DNA from 4 places in the Peribacillus sp. FSL P2-0133 genome. Region 1 is predicted to be linked to each of the others. Evidence: riboswitches for the same ligand, from Rfam matches in the RefSeq annotation. Region 1 holds a riboswitch; each other region holds the start of a gene.
What was found. A riboswitch is a leader RNA that binds a small molecule or an ion and turns the genes downstream of it on or off. The one in region 1 is predicted to bind S-adenosylmethionine.
Positions count from the first base shown of each region.

Region 2: it holds a riboswitch for S-adenosylmethionine, as region 1 does, so the genes downstream of both, MKY17_RS11650 (Na+/H+ antiporter NhaC family protein) here and MKY17_RS06965 (Fur-regulated basic protein FbpA) in region 1, are expected to answer to the same signal.
Region 3: it holds a riboswitch for S-adenosylmethionine, as region 1 does, so the genes downstream of both, mmuP (S-methylmethionine permease) here and MKY17_RS06965 (Fur-regulated basic protein FbpA) in region 1, are expected to answer to the same signal.
Region 4: it holds a riboswitch for S-adenosylmethionine, as region 1 does, so the genes downstream of both, MKY17_RS14900 (YezD family protein) here and MKY17_RS06965 (Fur-regulated basic protein FbpA) in region 1, are expected to answer to the same signal.

Region 1 is NZ_CP150254.1:1,444,588-1,448,803, forward strand. Features, by position in the region: gene thiD (bifunctional hydroxymethylpyrimidine kinase/phosphomethylpyrimidine kinase) at 1-301, opposite strand, end outside; gene thiW (energy coupling factor transporter S component ThiW) at 270-791, opposite strand; gene tenA (thiaminase II) at 807-1,496, opposite strand; TPP riboswitch at 1,586-1,690, opposite strand; SAM riboswitch class I at 1,849-1,953, shown strand; gene MKY17_RS06965 (Fur-regulated basic protein FbpA) at 2,130-2,318, shown strand; gene MKY17_RS06970 (aspartyl-phosphate phosphatase Spo0E family protein) at 2,574-2,768, shown strand; gene MKY17_RS06975 (GNAT family N-acetyltransferase) at 2,837-3,343, opposite strand; gene MKY17_RS06980 (GDSL-type esterase/lipase family protein) at 3,561-4,216, shown strand, end outside.
Region 2 is NZ_CP150254.1:2,432,083-2,436,298, forward strand. Features, by position in the region: gene hutG (formimidoylglutamase) at 1-743, shown strand, start outside; gene MKY17_RS11640 (hypothetical protein) at 1,031-1,186, shown strand; gene MKY17_RS11645 (SOS response-associated peptidase) at 1,247-1,918, shown strand; SAM riboswitch class I at 2,207-2,314, shown strand; gene MKY17_RS11650 (Na+/H+ antiporter NhaC family protein) at 2,505-3,821, shown strand; gene MKY17_RS11655 (hypothetical protein) at 3,938-4,108, opposite strand; gene MKY17_RS11660 (chromate transporter) at 4,105-4,216, opposite strand, start outside.
Region 3 is NZ_CP150254.1:3,266,492-3,270,707, reverse strand. Features, by position in the region: gene MKY17_RS15565 (ring-cleaving dioxygenase) at 1-284, shown strand, start outside; gene MKY17_RS15560 (alpha/beta hydrolase) at 284-892, shown strand; gene MKY17_RS15555 (flavin reductase family protein) at 911-1,519, shown strand; SAM riboswitch class I at 1,759-1,861, shown strand; gene mmuP (S-methylmethionine permease) at 1,943-3,331, shown strand; gene mmuM (homocysteine S-methyltransferase) at 3,328-4,216, shown strand, end outside.
Region 4 is NZ_CP150254.1:3,120,299-3,124,514, forward strand. Features, by position in the region: gene sat (sulfate adenylyltransferase) at 19-1,167, opposite strand; gene MKY17_RS14895 (phosphoadenylyl-sulfate reductase) at 1,197-1,913, opposite strand; gene MKY17_RS14900 (YezD family protein) at 2,082-2,225, opposite strand; SAM riboswitch class I at 2,389-2,497, opposite strand; gene ssuE (NADPH-dependent FMN reductase) at 2,774-3,307, opposite strand; gene MKY17_RS14910 (TetR/AcrR family transcriptional regulator) at 3,518-4,105, opposite strand.

The sequences.
Region 1 (4,216 bases):
TAACGATGGCAGGCAAGAAGGTTTTAAGGGACGCAGCGACAGTTTCCACGATTTCTTTTGATCCAAGCATGCCTATTTTTACTGCATCGACATGAATATCTTCAAAGATAGCTGCAATTTGATCTGATATGATTGCTGTTTCAATTGGCTGTACTGAACGGACTTCCATTGTATTTTGTGCGGTTACGGCTGTGATGGCAGACATTCCAAAGACACCATGTGCAGAAAATGTTTTTAAATCCGCTTGTATTCCAGCGCCGCCCCCTGAATCAGAGCCTGCGATGGTTAATGCTGTTTTCATAAAAAAACCCCTTCATATAATTATTTTTTAGAAGTATTTTAAGTAATATGAAAGCTAAAATCGCACCAGCGAATGAACTGAGCATAAAAGCCGGTAAAAAACCAAAAAGAGCAGCTTTTTCTCCCAATAGGAGGAGGGCAAGTGGATAACAGGCTAGGGAACCGAGAATACCGGTCCCGATCACTTCCCCTAAACAGGCGAATTTTAAGCTTTGTGTTTTTCGATAAAGGATGGCAGCCAAAAGTGCACCGATCATGCTCCCGGGAAAGGCAAAAATTGAACCGGTACCAGACATGTTTCTAATGATGGAAACTAAAAAAGCTTGTGTCACAGCATAAGCTGGCCCCAATAGAACGGCAGTCATGACATTTGCCAGATGCTGAATAGGAAAGACCTTTGCAAATCCTGCAGGTATGAAAATAAATGAACTGGTCAGCGTCGTTATAGCCGTGATCATGGCAGTCAACGTCAGTTTCTTGATAGGATTCATCATCATGTCAACGACCTACAGCGGCCAATCCTGCTCATTTTGAACCATATCCCAGAATAAATATTCATATCGGGAAGTAACCAAAAAGTGCTTTTCTAATCTAAGAAGTTCCGTTTCTGGCATGCCTTCCGTCAATTCTTCCAACAAAGCGATCAGCCATTTGTGTGCTTCACCGAATTCAGGAGATGAATAGGACCTTATCCAATCTGCGTAGCGATTGTTTTCCAATGCTGCTCCATTTTGTTCTTTTAATAGCAAACCGATTTCATAATAATCCCAAGCGCAGGGCAGGAGACAGGCGATCAAGTCTGCCAAAGTCCCATGCTGAGCTGCATTTAGCATGTATCCTGTATAGGCTAGAGTGGTTGGAGTAGGCTCTGTATCTTCCAATTCCTTGGAACTGATCCCGAATTCGGAAGCATAATGCCGATGAATATCCATTTCCACTTGAAGGGTTTCATTTAAAATACTCGCAAACTTTGCCATGGTTTCGATGTTATGAGCTTTGATGACACCTAAAGCAAAGAGCTTGGAATAATCCATAAGATAGATATAGTCCTGCTTCAGGTAATAGGCAAATTTGTTTTCAGGAAGCGTACCATTTCCAATTGCCTGGACAAAGGGATGTGAATGGTTCCTTTTCCAAATTTCTTTTGACCGTGCATGTAGTCTATCACTGAATGGTTCTAATTTAACATTCTCCATTGTTCATCCTCCTTTAGAATGGATCTCCTTGTTAATGAAAAAACCCGTTCCTGAATACGGAACGGGGTAGATGGATATAGTCTGTAAATGGACGATATCATCCACTTCCCTCCGCCGGTATGAGCCGGTTCAGGTTCAAAGGGTCCGGAACTAATTCCATCTCAGTCTTAAAAAAGACTCCCCTAGTGGTGTGAATTGTATGTAATTACTGACATCATATCAGAAAGACAAGAAAATGCAACCCGCATTTGAAAGAGGGACCATTTTATGTCCAGGAAAAAAGGGAGAACCAGGTAATTGACTTTTGATAGTTATTAGGATAAAATCATGTCTACATCATTTATATATCGATTTCTTATCCAGAGAGGTGGAGGGACTTGGCCCAACGAAACCTCGGCAGCGGACCCGTTTTGGGAACTGTGCTAAATCCAACAAGCATATGCTTGGAAGATAAGAAGAGCCGTACGGACACTGTCAGCCTCTTCTTGAATTAGAAGGGGCTTTTATTTTTGGGAAATAACGTTTAGTGACATAATGGAAAAGGTATATATAATTTGGTGAAAATCAAACAAGTTGATAAAGTTTAGCTAACTAGAAGCAGGCTCTAGGAAGACTAGGAAAGGAGCCATTTACATGGCAGAATTATTTAAGAGGATTGAACAGAGGAAGGCAAAGCTTATTGAAGAGTTATTGGCCAATGGAGTATACAAAACCTCTGATGAAAGGCACCTTTATGATGCCCCATTAAAAGTACTTGAAGATGAATATAAGATTGTTATAAATAGACCAAATACTGAGTCACCTTCTGAATGGATGACATAGTAAACGATGGACTATATTTTGGGTTTTTGGATAAGGGATATGATGTAAGCATTCGCAGTCTACACTAGTGGATGCTTTTTTTGCGTTTGATAGAAAATGACACAAAATATACATAATTTTAGAATGAAATAGTCATTTTGTCACATTTATCCTTTAAAATAACACATTTAATTTCTGAAAAATAGTTGATTTTTACTAGTAGTTTCATTATGATGAAAGTGTAAAAATATTGAATAAATGGGAGGTGGCTATATAATGCCTTGCCGTAAGGTAACGATAGAAAAAGTAGAAGAGAAGAGAAAAGAAATGATCAACTTGGCAGCAATTTACGGCTTAACAAGTCTGCTAACTGTTCAAGCCAGTCAAGAATTGGATATGCTATTAAATGCGTTAACAAGTAAAAGAGATTCTGAACATTTTCCCCTCCAGAAAGCATATAGGTATTTTTAAATTAGCCAATTCGACCTCGATTAATATGAAAAAGCTACTGCTCAAGGCAATAGCTCTAAAGAATAATATTAAATTTCGACACGTTTACCAAGAATGACCAAATCCCGCTCAATGCCATCCAGCTCGGCAACTTGAGGTAAATGTGCCCATTCTTCAAACCCGAATTTGGAAAAAAGCTTAAGGCTTGGTGTATTGTGGGCGAATATGAAACCCAATAGAGTCTTAACACCTAATTTTGGACTCAATTCAATGGCCTTTTGAATCGAAATTTGTCCGATTCCTTTTCCCCGGAAATAATCATCAATATAAATGCTGATTTCGGCAGTGGAATTATATGCCGGTCGGCCATAGAAGGATTGGAAGCTCATCCATCCAGCAGTTTTCCCTTCTATAGTAATGATAAATAGCGGTCTACTTTCTGAATGATGTTCCTCAAACCATTTAACCCTCGATTGGACGGATACAGGTTCCGTATCTGCCGTGACCATTCTTGAAGCAATTGTCGAATTATATATTTCAACAATTCTGGGTAGATCAGATAGTTCTGCCTCTCTAAACTCTATGTGCTCTTCCATGATTTAAACTCCTAACTATCATTTATTCAATCTCCAGAATGAAGGGTAATCCCGTTTTTTGTTTAAGGGACGGTGAATGACACTCAATCCATTGAAAGTTTTATATTATCATACACTCTTAAATCTTTATCTGACAATTTTTTTATGTTAAGACTGCAGATTTTTTGGGTATGTAAAAGATTAAATACTTCTAGTAAAGAGACAAGAGGAGAACCAAATGAAAAAATTGGCAGGTTTATTGATTATAGTACTAGTTATATGTTTTGCTGCATATGAATTTCAGGCCTCGGAGTCGGAAGATGTGCAAAGGGTGATGGCTTTTGGAGATTCATTAACCTATGGAAAAGGGGATAAGGACGGAGAAGGATATATAGAAGGCCTTGAGGATGAATTGAATAATCCGCAATCCGAACAAAAAGTGAGTTTTTGGAATTACGGTATAAAAGGCCAGGAAACGGATGGGGTGATGAAACAGCTTGATGATTACCGCATTAAAACGAAACTTGATGAAGCCGATACTTTCATCGTTTATATTGGAACGAATGACTTGATCAATAGCAACGGCGGGGACTTGAAGAAAATAAGTGACCGAAAAATCAATGAGGGTAAACGGGAGTATATCAGCCATCTGAAAAAGATTACATCAACATTGATAGAGGCAAACGATAAAGCGGATATTCTGGTAGTAGGATTATATAACCCAATTAAAGACAATCAAAAACTTGAAAAGCACATTCGCGATTATAACCTGTCAATAAAGGGAATAGCGGATAAAGATAAAAGGATGTTATTCATTCCTACAAATGATCTTTTTGAAGATAAAAAGAAAACAGAGTATTTCAGTGATAAGTTACATCCGAATGAAAAAGGGTA
Region 2 (4,216 bases), 990 kb from region 1:
ATCATATTAGGCAGTCATTGGCAAAATTACCCTGCCATTTACCCTCCCAAACCGAGCTGGTGGATGCTGGCGATGTAATATGTGAAGGTACAGAGATGGAGGCCGCCCAATCCCAACTGGGATCGGCTGTTACCCGGATACTGGAGAGTAAAGCGATTCCTATCATACTTGGGGGAGGGCACGAAACCCTGTATGGCCATTATCTTGGGATTAGGAAATCCATTGGACCCAAAGCTAGATTGGGGATCATTAATATTGACGCTCACTTTGATATGAGGCCTTATGAAAAAGAAAGTTCATCAGGAACGATGTTTAAGCAGATTTTGGACGAAGATCAAAGTTGTGGCTATTTATGTATCGGAATTCAGAAGCAGGGGAATACGAAGGCACTGTTTGAAACTGCCGAGAGAAGTAAGGTTGACTACATTTTGGAAGAAGATTTATCATTGAACGAAATGGATGAAACTAAGCGGCGGATAAATGATTTCGCTAAGGAATATGACTACATTATTCTTACATTATGTACAGACGTTATTGATTCAGCCTACGCACCTGGGGTAAGTGCTCCATCGCCGTTTGGACTGAATCCGAAATTGGTCCGTGCCATTATCAGGCATATCGTATCGAATGAAAAGATCCTCTCCTTTGATATCTCGGAAGTGAATCCTTCGTTGGACGAAAATAATAAAACCGTTACATTGGCAGCACATTTAATAAATGAGGTTTTACTGCATTTTAAATAATGAATGGCTTTCCTCAATGCCATCTCCTTAATCAATTATCGGTATTGAAGCGAAAAACCTTTGACAGATCCTGACTGTCCATGAATCATTCATGGACAGTCTTTTTTTGCCGCCTATCAAGGATTTATGGTCCCGGGCATTGTTCGACTAACCCTTTAAAGTGTAAAGGAACCTCCATGCGGCCTCTTCATTAGAAGATTAACCATGACTCTGCCATAGTTCAATACTGATACTTGTGGGTTTTTGGTTTATAATAACAACCATCTAGCCTTTTGAGGGGGGATTCCATGAAGGAATATAAAGTAACGGTAAGGAATGGCAGTACCTTAATTTTGTCGGAAATCATTAAAGCTGAAGATGAAAGAGAAGTCCTTGGCACCCTTTTGATTTCCAGCGAATTATTTAATCAACCATTTACCGACATCAGGATTTTAGAACGCTGATTTGTGCCTTCCCGTTCCATTTGTTACACTGTAATAAATCTTAATACGGTAGGCGATATTATGTGTGGACGTTTCACCCTTTTCACTGACATTGAAGAAATAAAAGATCGGTTTGATATTCAAGGATCATTTGATGAGGAATACCAATTCAGCTACAATATTGCTCCCTCCCAATCCGTGCTATCCGTCATTAATGACGGGGCAATGAACCGACTTGGATATCTTCGGTGGGGACTCATTCCTTTCTGGGCAAAAGACGAAAAAGTGGGCTATAAAATGATCAATGCCAGAGCGGAAACCATTGCAGAGAAAGCTAGCTTTAAGAATGCGTATAAGAAGAAGAGATGCTTGATAATCGCTGACTCATTTTATGAATGGAAGAAGACACCAGAAAGAAAAATACCGATGCGAATAAAACTGAAGAATCATGCTCCATTTGGAATGGCCGGTATATGGGAATCCTGGAAATCCCCTGAAGGCCGCAGCATCTACACGTGCTCCGTTATAACAACCGTTCCTAATGAGCTGATGACCAGCATTCATGATCGCATGCCTGTAATCCTTAATCCAGAAGATGAAAAAGATTGGTTGAATCCATCCATTAATGATCCTGCATATCTGCAGCAGTATTTAAAGTCATTCGATTCGGAACTAATGGAAGCTTTTGAGGTATCGACTGATGTGAACTCGACTAAAAAAAATTCACCTAACCTAATACAACAAATTTGCTGAGAGGTCATTAGACCTCTTTTTATATTAATTCCGTCCCGATAAATATCATAGAAGACTCATTGTACTGATTAACTGCACATTTCAAGATCTCTTATTAATCAGTAAGAAGTGCATGTGAATACTTTAAAACTAAACCTTGCGAAAATAGACAAAATGCTGTACTCTTATATTTGCTTTTCAAAACGACTTCGATGTCACTTTCACAAACTAAGATGGTTTCAGCAAGCTTCCAGCCTGGTACTTTTCTGACAGGCATCGTAATATTTTATAAATTATATAATTTTGATCTTCTTATCAAGAGAGACGGAGGGACTGGCCCGAAGATGTCTCGGCAGCGGACTTAATAGGAGTGCTGTGCCAAATCCAGCAGGCTGATTTTCGCCTGAAAGATAAGGAGGGTGTTTTTTATAAATTAAAAGACCTCTTCTTGTTGTTTAATAGAAGGGGTCTTTTTTATGCTGACAGTTTTTTTAGCTATAGCTCCATGAATGGGTAATCAAGTTCAAATTGGTGTTATTTGCGAAAACTGTTAAAAGAATAAAAGCTATGACACATGTCATGGGAAAAATAAAAAGAGGTGTACATCATGAGTGCAAACAATAAAGGGAATCCATGGGCTTTGATTCCATTTGTCGTATTTTTAATTTTATTTATAGGGTCCGGAATCGTCACTAAAGATTTTTATTCATTTCCGGTGATTGTAGCAATTTCTATTGCATCAGCAGCTGCATTGGCAATGAATCGGAAAGAAAGTTTCAATCAAAAGGTTGATATTTTCTGTAAAGGTGCCGGTGACGCCAATATTATGTTAATGGTTATCATTTTCCTTTTAGCCGGCGCTTTTGCCGAAGTTGCAAATGGCATGGGGGCAGTTGAATCAACGGTGAATCTTGCCTTAGCCGTTTTTCCGCAAAATCTTTTAATGGTAGGGATATTCATTATCGCTTGTTTTATTTCTCTATCTATGGGGACTAGCATGGGAACGATTGTAGCCCTAGCACCTATCGGGGTGGGAATTAGCGAGCAAACCGATATTTCGCTTGCCTTTTCAATGGCTGCCGTTATTGGTGGTGCGATGTTTGGAGATAACCTATCCTTCATTTCAGATACGACAATCGCTGCAGTTCGAACACAGGGAACGAAAATGAAGGATAAGTTTAAGGTGAATTTTTTCATCGTTTTACCTGCGGCCATCATCACATGTGCCATTCTTGGAATTTTAACGATGGGTGAACAAGCCGACATCACCCAAAATTCTTATAATTGGGTGAAGATTCTTCCATACCTTTGCGTATTGATCACTGCATTGGCAGGAGTCAATGTGTTCCTGGTCCTTTCTATCGGAATTGTATTTGCCGGAATAATCGGCTTGGCGGATGGAAGTTATCAACCGTTGGGTGTCATTCAAAAAGTTGGTGAAGGAATGGCGGGAATGTATGAAATATCCTTCCTTGCCATTTTAATTGCAGGTATGGTTGCTGTAATCAAACATAATGGTGGCATCGATTATCTACTCCACCTCGTGACCCGAAATAGCAAATCAAAAAAAGGGGCGGAATTCAGCATTGCCGGGCTTGTTGGTTTGACGAACCTTTCAACGGCAAATAACACGATTTCGATTATCATTGCCGGGCCACTTGCCAAAAATATTGCTGAAAAGTATGGGATTGATCCGCGTAAATCGGCGAGCTTACTTGACGTTTTTGCCTGTTGTATCCAAGGGTTGATTCCATATGGGGCACAGCTGCTTGTTGCAGCAGGAGTAGCAAAGATTTCACCGATAAGCATCTTGCCGTATTCATATTACCCAATACTAATTGGATTTTGTGGAGTCGTTGCCATCTTGATTGGTTTTCCACGGTTTCGGCCTGGAGAAGATGTAGCGAAGAAACGTACTTCTTAAAATGAGAATAGGTAATGAAAAACACCCTGGATCATTGGATACAGGGTGTTTTCTGTATGATCGAAATACTAAAACATAAGCATAAAAATTATTCAGAAGTCACCCTCGCTCTTATTTCAGAATAAGTGTCCTAAACTAATCAAGGCCGTCTTCATCTGACCTGAAAATACCAATTCATCTGTTTGATATTTCTTTAATTTATGATAGACAAATTTTTTCCATAACCAAAATAACTGTGCTTCTTTCCGGTCCATATTGATAATGGTTTTGCGTGAGGCATTTGTCATGAATAGAGGACAACACCAACTAAACCAGAAAGAATAATTACATAGGCTGGGTGCCAGCGTAATTTCATTAGGGCAAATAACGATAATCCAAAAACGAGTAATAAGCTA
Region 3 (4,216 bases), 1.8 Mb from region 1:
CAATCGATAATGAAGATCATAAAGAATGGAGGGAGCATATCGCCAACCATGGCTATGGTGTGACACCCTTTACAGACCGTCAATACTTCGATGCCATTTATTTCAGGGAAGATGGAGGCATACTTTTTGAAGTTGCCACAGATCCACCTGGCTTCGCTCATGATGAAACGAAGGAAACGATGGGCAGTAAATTAATGCTGCCGCCATGGCTGGAAGAAAAAAGGGAGATCATGGAGAAAACGTTACTGCCGGCAGTGCCGAGAGTACTGGAGGAGGATAAATGATGAAGCATATTTTTCAAAAAGGAAGTAATCCAGAAGCGCCATTGCTTTTGCTTTTACATGGCACTGGAGGAACGGAAACAGATCTCTTGCCATTAGCGGAAATGGTTTCACCGGGCTCATCCGTATTGAGCGTACGGGGAAATGTACTTGAAAACGGAATGCCTCGTTTTTTCCGCCGGTTATCCGAAGGGGTTTTTGATGAAGAAGATTTGATCTTTCGTACGAAGGAGCTTTATGACTTCTTGGAATCAGCGTCCAAAAAATATGACTTCGACCGTGAAAGAGTGGTAGCATTAGGTTATTCCAATGGTGCAAATATAGCGGCAAGTTTGCTGTTCCATTTCGAAGGGGCATTACAAGGAGCGATTCTTCATCACCCTATGGTGCCTAGACGAGGGATTGCATTGCCGTCCCTTTCGGATATACCTGTATTTATCGCTGCAGGTAAAAACGATCCGATTTGCCCGGCAGCAGAAACTGATGAACTTAATCAACTTTTACTGCAAGCTGGTGCTACAGTGGATGTTCAGTGGGAAAATTACGGTCATCAGCTAACACGTTCAGAGGTTGAGGCAGCGGGTTCATGGTTTCAAAAGAACTTTTTATAAGAATGAGAGGGAATGAAGATGATTTCTGTTAATCCTGAAAGTCTGACTGAACGGGATAATTATAAGTTTTTAACTGGAAGCATTATACCGAGACCTATAGCACTCGTTACGACACAATCCGAAACCGGTACAATCAATATAGCGCCGTTCAGCTTTTTTAACATAGTCAGTTCAAATCCTCCGATGATTTCCATTTCTGTTCAACGGAAAGAAGGGGTTTCAAAGGACACGGCACGAAATGCAATTCAAACAGGTGAATTCGTTGTTCATATCACTGATGAGAATAATGTAGCTGATGCAAATCGAACGGCCAAGGAACTCCCATCCGACGAAAGTGAATTGGGTCTTACCGATTTCACGCCGGCTGTTAGTGATAAGGTATCCGTACCAGGATTGCAAGAAGCGAAGGTACGCTTTGAATGTACATTAGAGCAGGCGATACCATTGGCAGGTTCCCAGAATAAACCTGGTTGTGATTTATTGATAGGGAAAATAGTCTGCTATCATATCGAGCAAGATATTTACCATAATGGAAGAATTGACCAAAACGGGCTAAAACCTGTAGCAAGATTAGCGGGTCATACTTATACAAAACTAGGGGAATTATTTGAAATAGAACGTCCTTAAGTGAAAAGAAAGAATAAATGGCGTCATCTTTTTAAGATGGCGTCATTTTTTAAAATCAAAATTACCCGGTTAGCTTTATCTGCAATTTTAATGTGGTAAGCGACTGTTCCAAAAACGAGCAACCATATCATATTTATGCCGCCGGTGCCATGATCGTTAGAATTTTAAAGGAAGTCTTTACAATCCGAAACAAAACTTGACAATTTTTTCATAGATTGATAAAGTTATAAAAAAATAATTTCTTATCCAGAGAGGTGGAGGGACTGGCCCTATGAAACCTCAGCAGCAGGTCTACAAAGACACTGTGCTAATTCCAGGGGGTGAAACCTTGATAGATAAGACCGTACGTGTTTATTTGTCAGTAACGCACTCTTTTAGAGTGCGTTTTCGTTTTTTCTGGATCCAAGATTAAGGAGAGTAAGAATGGAGAACAAAAGAAAACATGATTTTCAAAGGGAAATGCAAGCACGGCATATAATAATGCTATCGCTTGGCGGGGTGATTGGAACTGGTTTATTCTTAAGTTCGGGTTATACGATTCAACAGGCTGGCCCATTCGGCACCATCCTTTCGTATCTGATTGGAGCTTTAGTGGTTTATCTAGTCATGCTATGTCTTGGTGAACTGGCAGTACATATGCCCGAGACAGGCGCGTTTCATAGCTACGCAGCCAAATACATCGGACCAGGGACAGGGTATACAGTAGCCTGGTTGTATTGGCTAACCTGGACTGTTGCACTAGGTTCGGAATTTACGGCTGCAGGATTGTTGATGCAGCGATGGTTTCCATCAATCAATGTCTGGATATGGAGTGCTCTATTTGCCATATTGGTCTTGGCTTTAAATGCGTGGACCGTTAAGTTTTTCGCTGAATCCGAATTCTGGTTTGCGTCTATAAAGGTATTTGCTATTGTGATATTTATTATTCTGGGAGCTGCAGCAATGGTAGGTTTTATTCCAATAATTAATTCACAATCAGCTCCGTTATTATCCAATTTTACAAGTGCAGGTTTATTTCCGAATGGTGCTTTTGCCATTCTAATGACGATGCTCGCGGTGAATTTCGCATTTTCTGGAACTGAATTAATCGGAATTGCAGCTGGAGAAACAGTGAACCCAGAAAAAACGATACCAAAGGCAATCCGTATGACATTATGGAGATTGATTATCTTTTTTGTAGGAACCATTGTTGTATTATCCGCATTATTGCCTATTTCGGATGCAAGCGTACTAGAGAGCCCCTTTGTTGCAGTTCTCGAACGAATTGGAGTGCCGTATGCAGCGGATATTATGAACTTTGTTATATTAACTGCCATTTTGTCTGCTGCAAATTCAGGATTATATGCATCATCCAGAATGCTTTGGTCGCTTGCAGATAAGAAAACAATATCACCCATATTTGCAAAATTGACAAAACGGGGTGTTCCGATAAATGCAGTTTTTTTCAGTATGTTGGGAGGTGGTTTAGCCCTTTTCTCGAGTATTATTGCACCGGATACTGTATATATAGTGCTTGTATCCATTTCTGGACTAGCCGTGGTAGTAGTTTGGATGAGTATTAGCGCGTCACAGTTTCTATTTCGCAGACGATTTATAAACGAAGGAAATTCAGTAAATGATTTGGCTTATCATACACCATTATATCCACTCATACCAATCGTTTCTTTTTTGCTATGTCTTGCTTCTTGCATAGGAATTGCATTTGATCCTACACAACGAATTGCACTATATTGTGGCATTCCTTTTATTTTGTTTTGCTATGGAAGTTATTATCTGACACAAACTATAAAGAAAAAGAGGAGTAGAACATGAAGAATAAAATTAGCCCAATTGACGCAATATTACGAGATCATTCAGTCATGATTTTGGACGGGGCTCTAGCTACAGAGCTTGAAAGGCATGGGTGCGATTTGGACGATCCCCTGTGGTCTGCACGTGTATTACTTGAAAATCCAGAAGTGATTTATCAAGTTCACTCTGACTACTTTCGGGCTGGTGCTGACTGTGCGATAACGGCAAGCTACCAAGCAACAGTTGAAGGTTTCGCCCTCCGCGGAATACAAGAGGAAGAGGCTTTGGAACTAATCCGGAAAACGGTTTTACTTGCAAGGGAAGCAAGAGATGAATTTTGGAAGGAAGAAGAATATCAAACGATTAGACCTAAGCCATTGGTTGCTGCATCGGTTGGACCATATGGGGCTTACCTTGCAGATGGTTCAGAGTATGTAGGAAACTATGGTGTTTCAGATGAAACTTTAACTGCATTTCATCGCTCGCGAATATCTGCTTTGATTGAAGCCGGTGCTGACATTTTAGCATTTGAAACGATACCTTCCCTGCAAGAAGCAAAAGTATTGCATTCATTATTGAAAGATTACCCAGAGGTCTATGCTTGGCTATCCTTTTCATTGAAAAATGAAAAAGCGATTAGTGACGGTACATTGCTTGAGGAGTGTACCAGATTGTTTGGGGACAGTGAGCAAATTGCAGCAATCGGCATCAACTGTGCGCCTGTATCAGGTATCACGGAAGCCATACAGGTGTTGCGTTCAAACACGCATAAACCAATTATAGTTTATCCGAATTCTGGTGAAACATATAATCCGGAAACAAAAACCTGGCATGGTCAAGAATCATGTAACAGGCTCGACCTGAAATCTGAAGAATGGCACCATGCAGGGGCACGTTTAATTGGAG
Region 4 (4,216 bases), 1.7 Mb from region 1:
CCTTCAATTTATGTCCAATCAGTTAAAAACTTCATTCTTTTTTAGACCTTCGATCAACACCTCGATGACCTCTTTACGGCTAAAGGTAGCTGGAGGAATTTCTCCATTACGCAACATTTCCCTAACCTTCGTTCCAGACAGGATGACATGGTCTTCCTTCCCGTGCGGACAAGTTTTAGCGGAAGCCATATTGCCACATGCTTTACAGTAAAAACTATGTTCAAAGAATAATAACGTGATCCCTAACTCATCGGCGTTAAAATTCCCAAAGATTTTTTGAGCATCATATGTGCCATAATAATCGCCCACACCCGCATGATCACGTCCGACGATAAAATGGGTGCAACCATAATTTTTACGGACCATCGCATGGAAAATGGCTTCTCTAGGTCCTGCATAACGCATGGCAGCAGGGAAAACTGCAAGAGAGACGCGATCCTTAGGATAATATTTTTCAAGCAGCACTTTATAACTTTCCATTCTTACATCTGCCGGAATGTCATCGGATTTAGTGGCACCTACGAGAGGATTTAAGAATAAGCCGTCGACAATCTCCAATGCTGTCTTTTGAATGTATTCATGTGCACGGTGAACAGGGTTCCTCGTTTGGAAACCAACAACCGTTTCCCATCCTTTTTCAGCAAAAGCTTTCCTTGTCTCGACCGGGTCCAGATAATTAGCTTGAAATAGCGGACGCTCTATTCTCTTAATCAACTTTATTTCCCCGCCGACATATACATCACCGCGGTTATATAAATTTTTCACTCCGGGATGCTTCTCATCATCCGTTTGATATACTAATGTCGCTTCCAATTGCTTATCCGGAGTGTAAATATCGGAAACGGTGAGAACCCCGTATGTTTCACCTTCATGAGTCAACTTTACTTCTTCACCTATAGTAAGGGTTTCTGCAGTTTCTTCGGTCAAAGGCAGCGTAATCGGGATGCTCCATACATGCCCGCTGCTAAGCCTCATATCCTTGACCACTGCCTCATAGTCACTTTTTGTAAAGAATCCTTTAATCGGACTGTAGGCACCAGTGCCTATCAATTCAAGATCACTTAAAGCAATTTCATCGATTTCGATTGATTTTGTTAATTTACTAAAATCATATTTTGGTTCCCAAAGATCAATTAATGTTCCTCCGTGCGGTAAACTGATTGTCATGCTAAATTCCCCCTATGGTTTCTATTTATTTATGATAAATGCAATCCGCATTCCGTTTTTTGGGCTCCTTGCCAACGGCCTGAGCGTAAATCATCTGCATTGAATGCAGGTGCTGTACACGTTTTACATCCAATGCTCGGATATCCATTATCATGCAGGATATTATATGGAAGTCCGTTTTTGTGGGCGTAGCGCCAAACATCTTTCCATGTCCAATGTATGAGTGGACATACTTTAACTGACTTGAACTTATTATCCTTATTGATATACTCGGTTAAAGCCCTTGTTTCGGATTGCTCCCTCCGCAGTCCCGAAAGCCAGGCTGTTGCCGTTGAAAGCACATCGGTAAGCGGTATGATTTTACGGATGTTACAACACTTATTGGAATCACTAAGCCATAATTCATCCCCATATTCCGCTGCTTGCTCCTCAAGCGTCAAGGCGGGTTTCTTCATTTCGATCAAAAGCTTTGGATAGCGCTTTTTCACTTGCTCGATCAATTGGTAAGTCTCCTCAAAATGAACATCTGTATCAAGGAAAACAATTTTTGCCGAAGGGTTGACCTTCGCCAATAAATCCGTAAGCACGATGCCTTCAATACCAAAACTGCAAGCATAAATCAGTTTGCTTCCATAATGGTCATTCGCCCATTGCAGAACTTCCAAAGCACCTTTTGTTTCACTGTCTTCAGGAAATACGGGGAATTCCCCTGTATTGAAATTTTCATAGTTTATTAATCCAGCCAACTTTGTAGCCCCCTCTAAAAACTTGCTGTATCAGGTTAGAGTAACTGTTGATCAATACCCGTTTAAACTTCCCCAGTTTATTTGATTCTAGGAAAAAGAGACGAATCTAACCAATACTCTCTTTATATCAGTTAAACCCGCCTCTAGTTTTTCTAGTCAGCAGATACCTTATTTAATTCTTAATTTTTCATTTCTTTCCATTTGAATGATTTTACCATCCTGGACAATAAGTGTAATGGATCCATATTTCATTGATTTAAGCATTTCTTGAAGTCGTTCAAATATTTCTTCAAGCTGATTCTCTTTTTCCAAACCAGTTCCTCCTTTAAGAAAATCCGCGAATATTTTATTTTCAACGCTGATTAAAAAAATTTCTTAGATTTATATAATTCCATACAACCTTACATTGTTATGGTTTGCCTCAAAAAAAACAAAAATCTTTCCATGATGGAAAGATCCCAAGGTAAATATCTTTACCTTATCTTCCAAAATGATCAACATTTTGTTGGAGGTAGCACCTTGCATCCATCATGCAGGTTGCTGGACTTCAAAGGGCCAATTCCCTCCGTCGCTCTGGATAAGTTTTATTATTTTAAATATTAACATATATTTAATCCTTGTCAATGGAGTTTTCTTATAAAATAACTTGGTTTAATATTATGGATGAACTGTTATTTTTATACACACTATTCAATTTATGATTTTATGTTCATATAAATAAGAAAATAGACTTGTCTTTTTAGATAAGGTCTCCAAAAAAATAAGTCTATTTTCATAAAAAGCCTATTATTGTCGTATATCCTTACTTTAAAAAAATTCTCGAATTTCAGTCCTTTTGAAGAGGGGATTACTTGAAGTCATTAATTTCTTAACTGTATCGCTTCTACAAATTCTTGAACTTGACTCTGGACGCGATCAATTAAATGCGAATCAATAATCGGTTTTTCTGAATTCTGTTTATCTATTTCCTTATCTACAAAATAAATGCCCTGCAGCGGCTCGCCTTTTAATATTGAAATTAATGGTTTAAGCGCATAGTCAATCGCCAATAGATGCCTGTTACTTCCACCAATCATGATTGGCAGAACTGGCTTACCCTTAAAAGCACCTTCTGGCAGCAAATCAATCAAGGCTTTCAATACACCTGTATAAGAAGCCTTATAAACCGGTGAACCAATAATAATTCCTCTAGCTGCTTGAATTCTCTCTGAAAGCTTTAAGATATCTTCGCTATTATATTTCCCTTGAAATAAATCATCTGCTGAGAAATCCGTAATTGAGAAATAAGCTGTGGTAAATCCTTCGTTTTCGACTAATGATTGAATATGTTTTAGTGAAATGTCCGTTCTTGATGGTATAGCAGGACTTCCTGATAAAATTACGATATCGCTCATTTAAAACCCCTCCTATGTTACATGTTTTAAAGATAAAATCTTCGTAAAGCATTTCGTGCAGCATGATTTTATCGTAATAGTCTGAAAAATATAAGTCAAATCTTACACTCGGGTTTAATGAATTCACTAGTTGACTTCATCGACTCTGAATGAAAATAAAATGGTCATATTTGCGGCTTGATGCTCATGCCCTTCAATATGACCGTTTCATTATGTATGATTTTGTTTACCATGAATACCATATACCAAAAGTTGAGCAATGCTCTTAATTCGTTCAGAAGTAAAATATGGCTCCTTTTTTTGTTGATGGATCTCATAATGTGTGGATAATGCCAATGTAAAAGAAATGATCCCCACATTAAATAGGATAATATCAGAGATATATTGTATCTCTCCGCTATCTATTCTCTTCTGTATTTCAATATGCTTGGCATTTGGCTTGAAAATCTGATCTACATATTGCTTTGAAATATCTTGATCGAATTGTGTTTCCCTAAATAATATCGAAAACTGTTCTTTATTTTCAAGAATTTTTTTTATCATGGTGCAAACATGATTCTCAACTAGTTCATCCGTAGATAGATGGCTAGTCCCATCTTCGGATTCCTCTTTTTCAATAGGGGTAATTGTAGCCAAAAGCAAATCTTTTTTGCTGTCAAAGTATTTATAAATAGTAGCTTCGGAAACATTGCAAGCAGAGGCAATTTCATTCGTTCTTGTCATGTCAAAACCTTTAGTGGCAAAAAGAGTCCGGGCTACATTTATGATTCGTTCTTTGGTTTGCTGCCCTTTTTTCAAAAATATCAACCTTCTTTTATAAAGATAAGACCGGTTTTACCAATCTATTTTCCATGATATCTCGATGGTATCAATCGGTCAACATATTACCTTTGATCTATTAGAATTCAA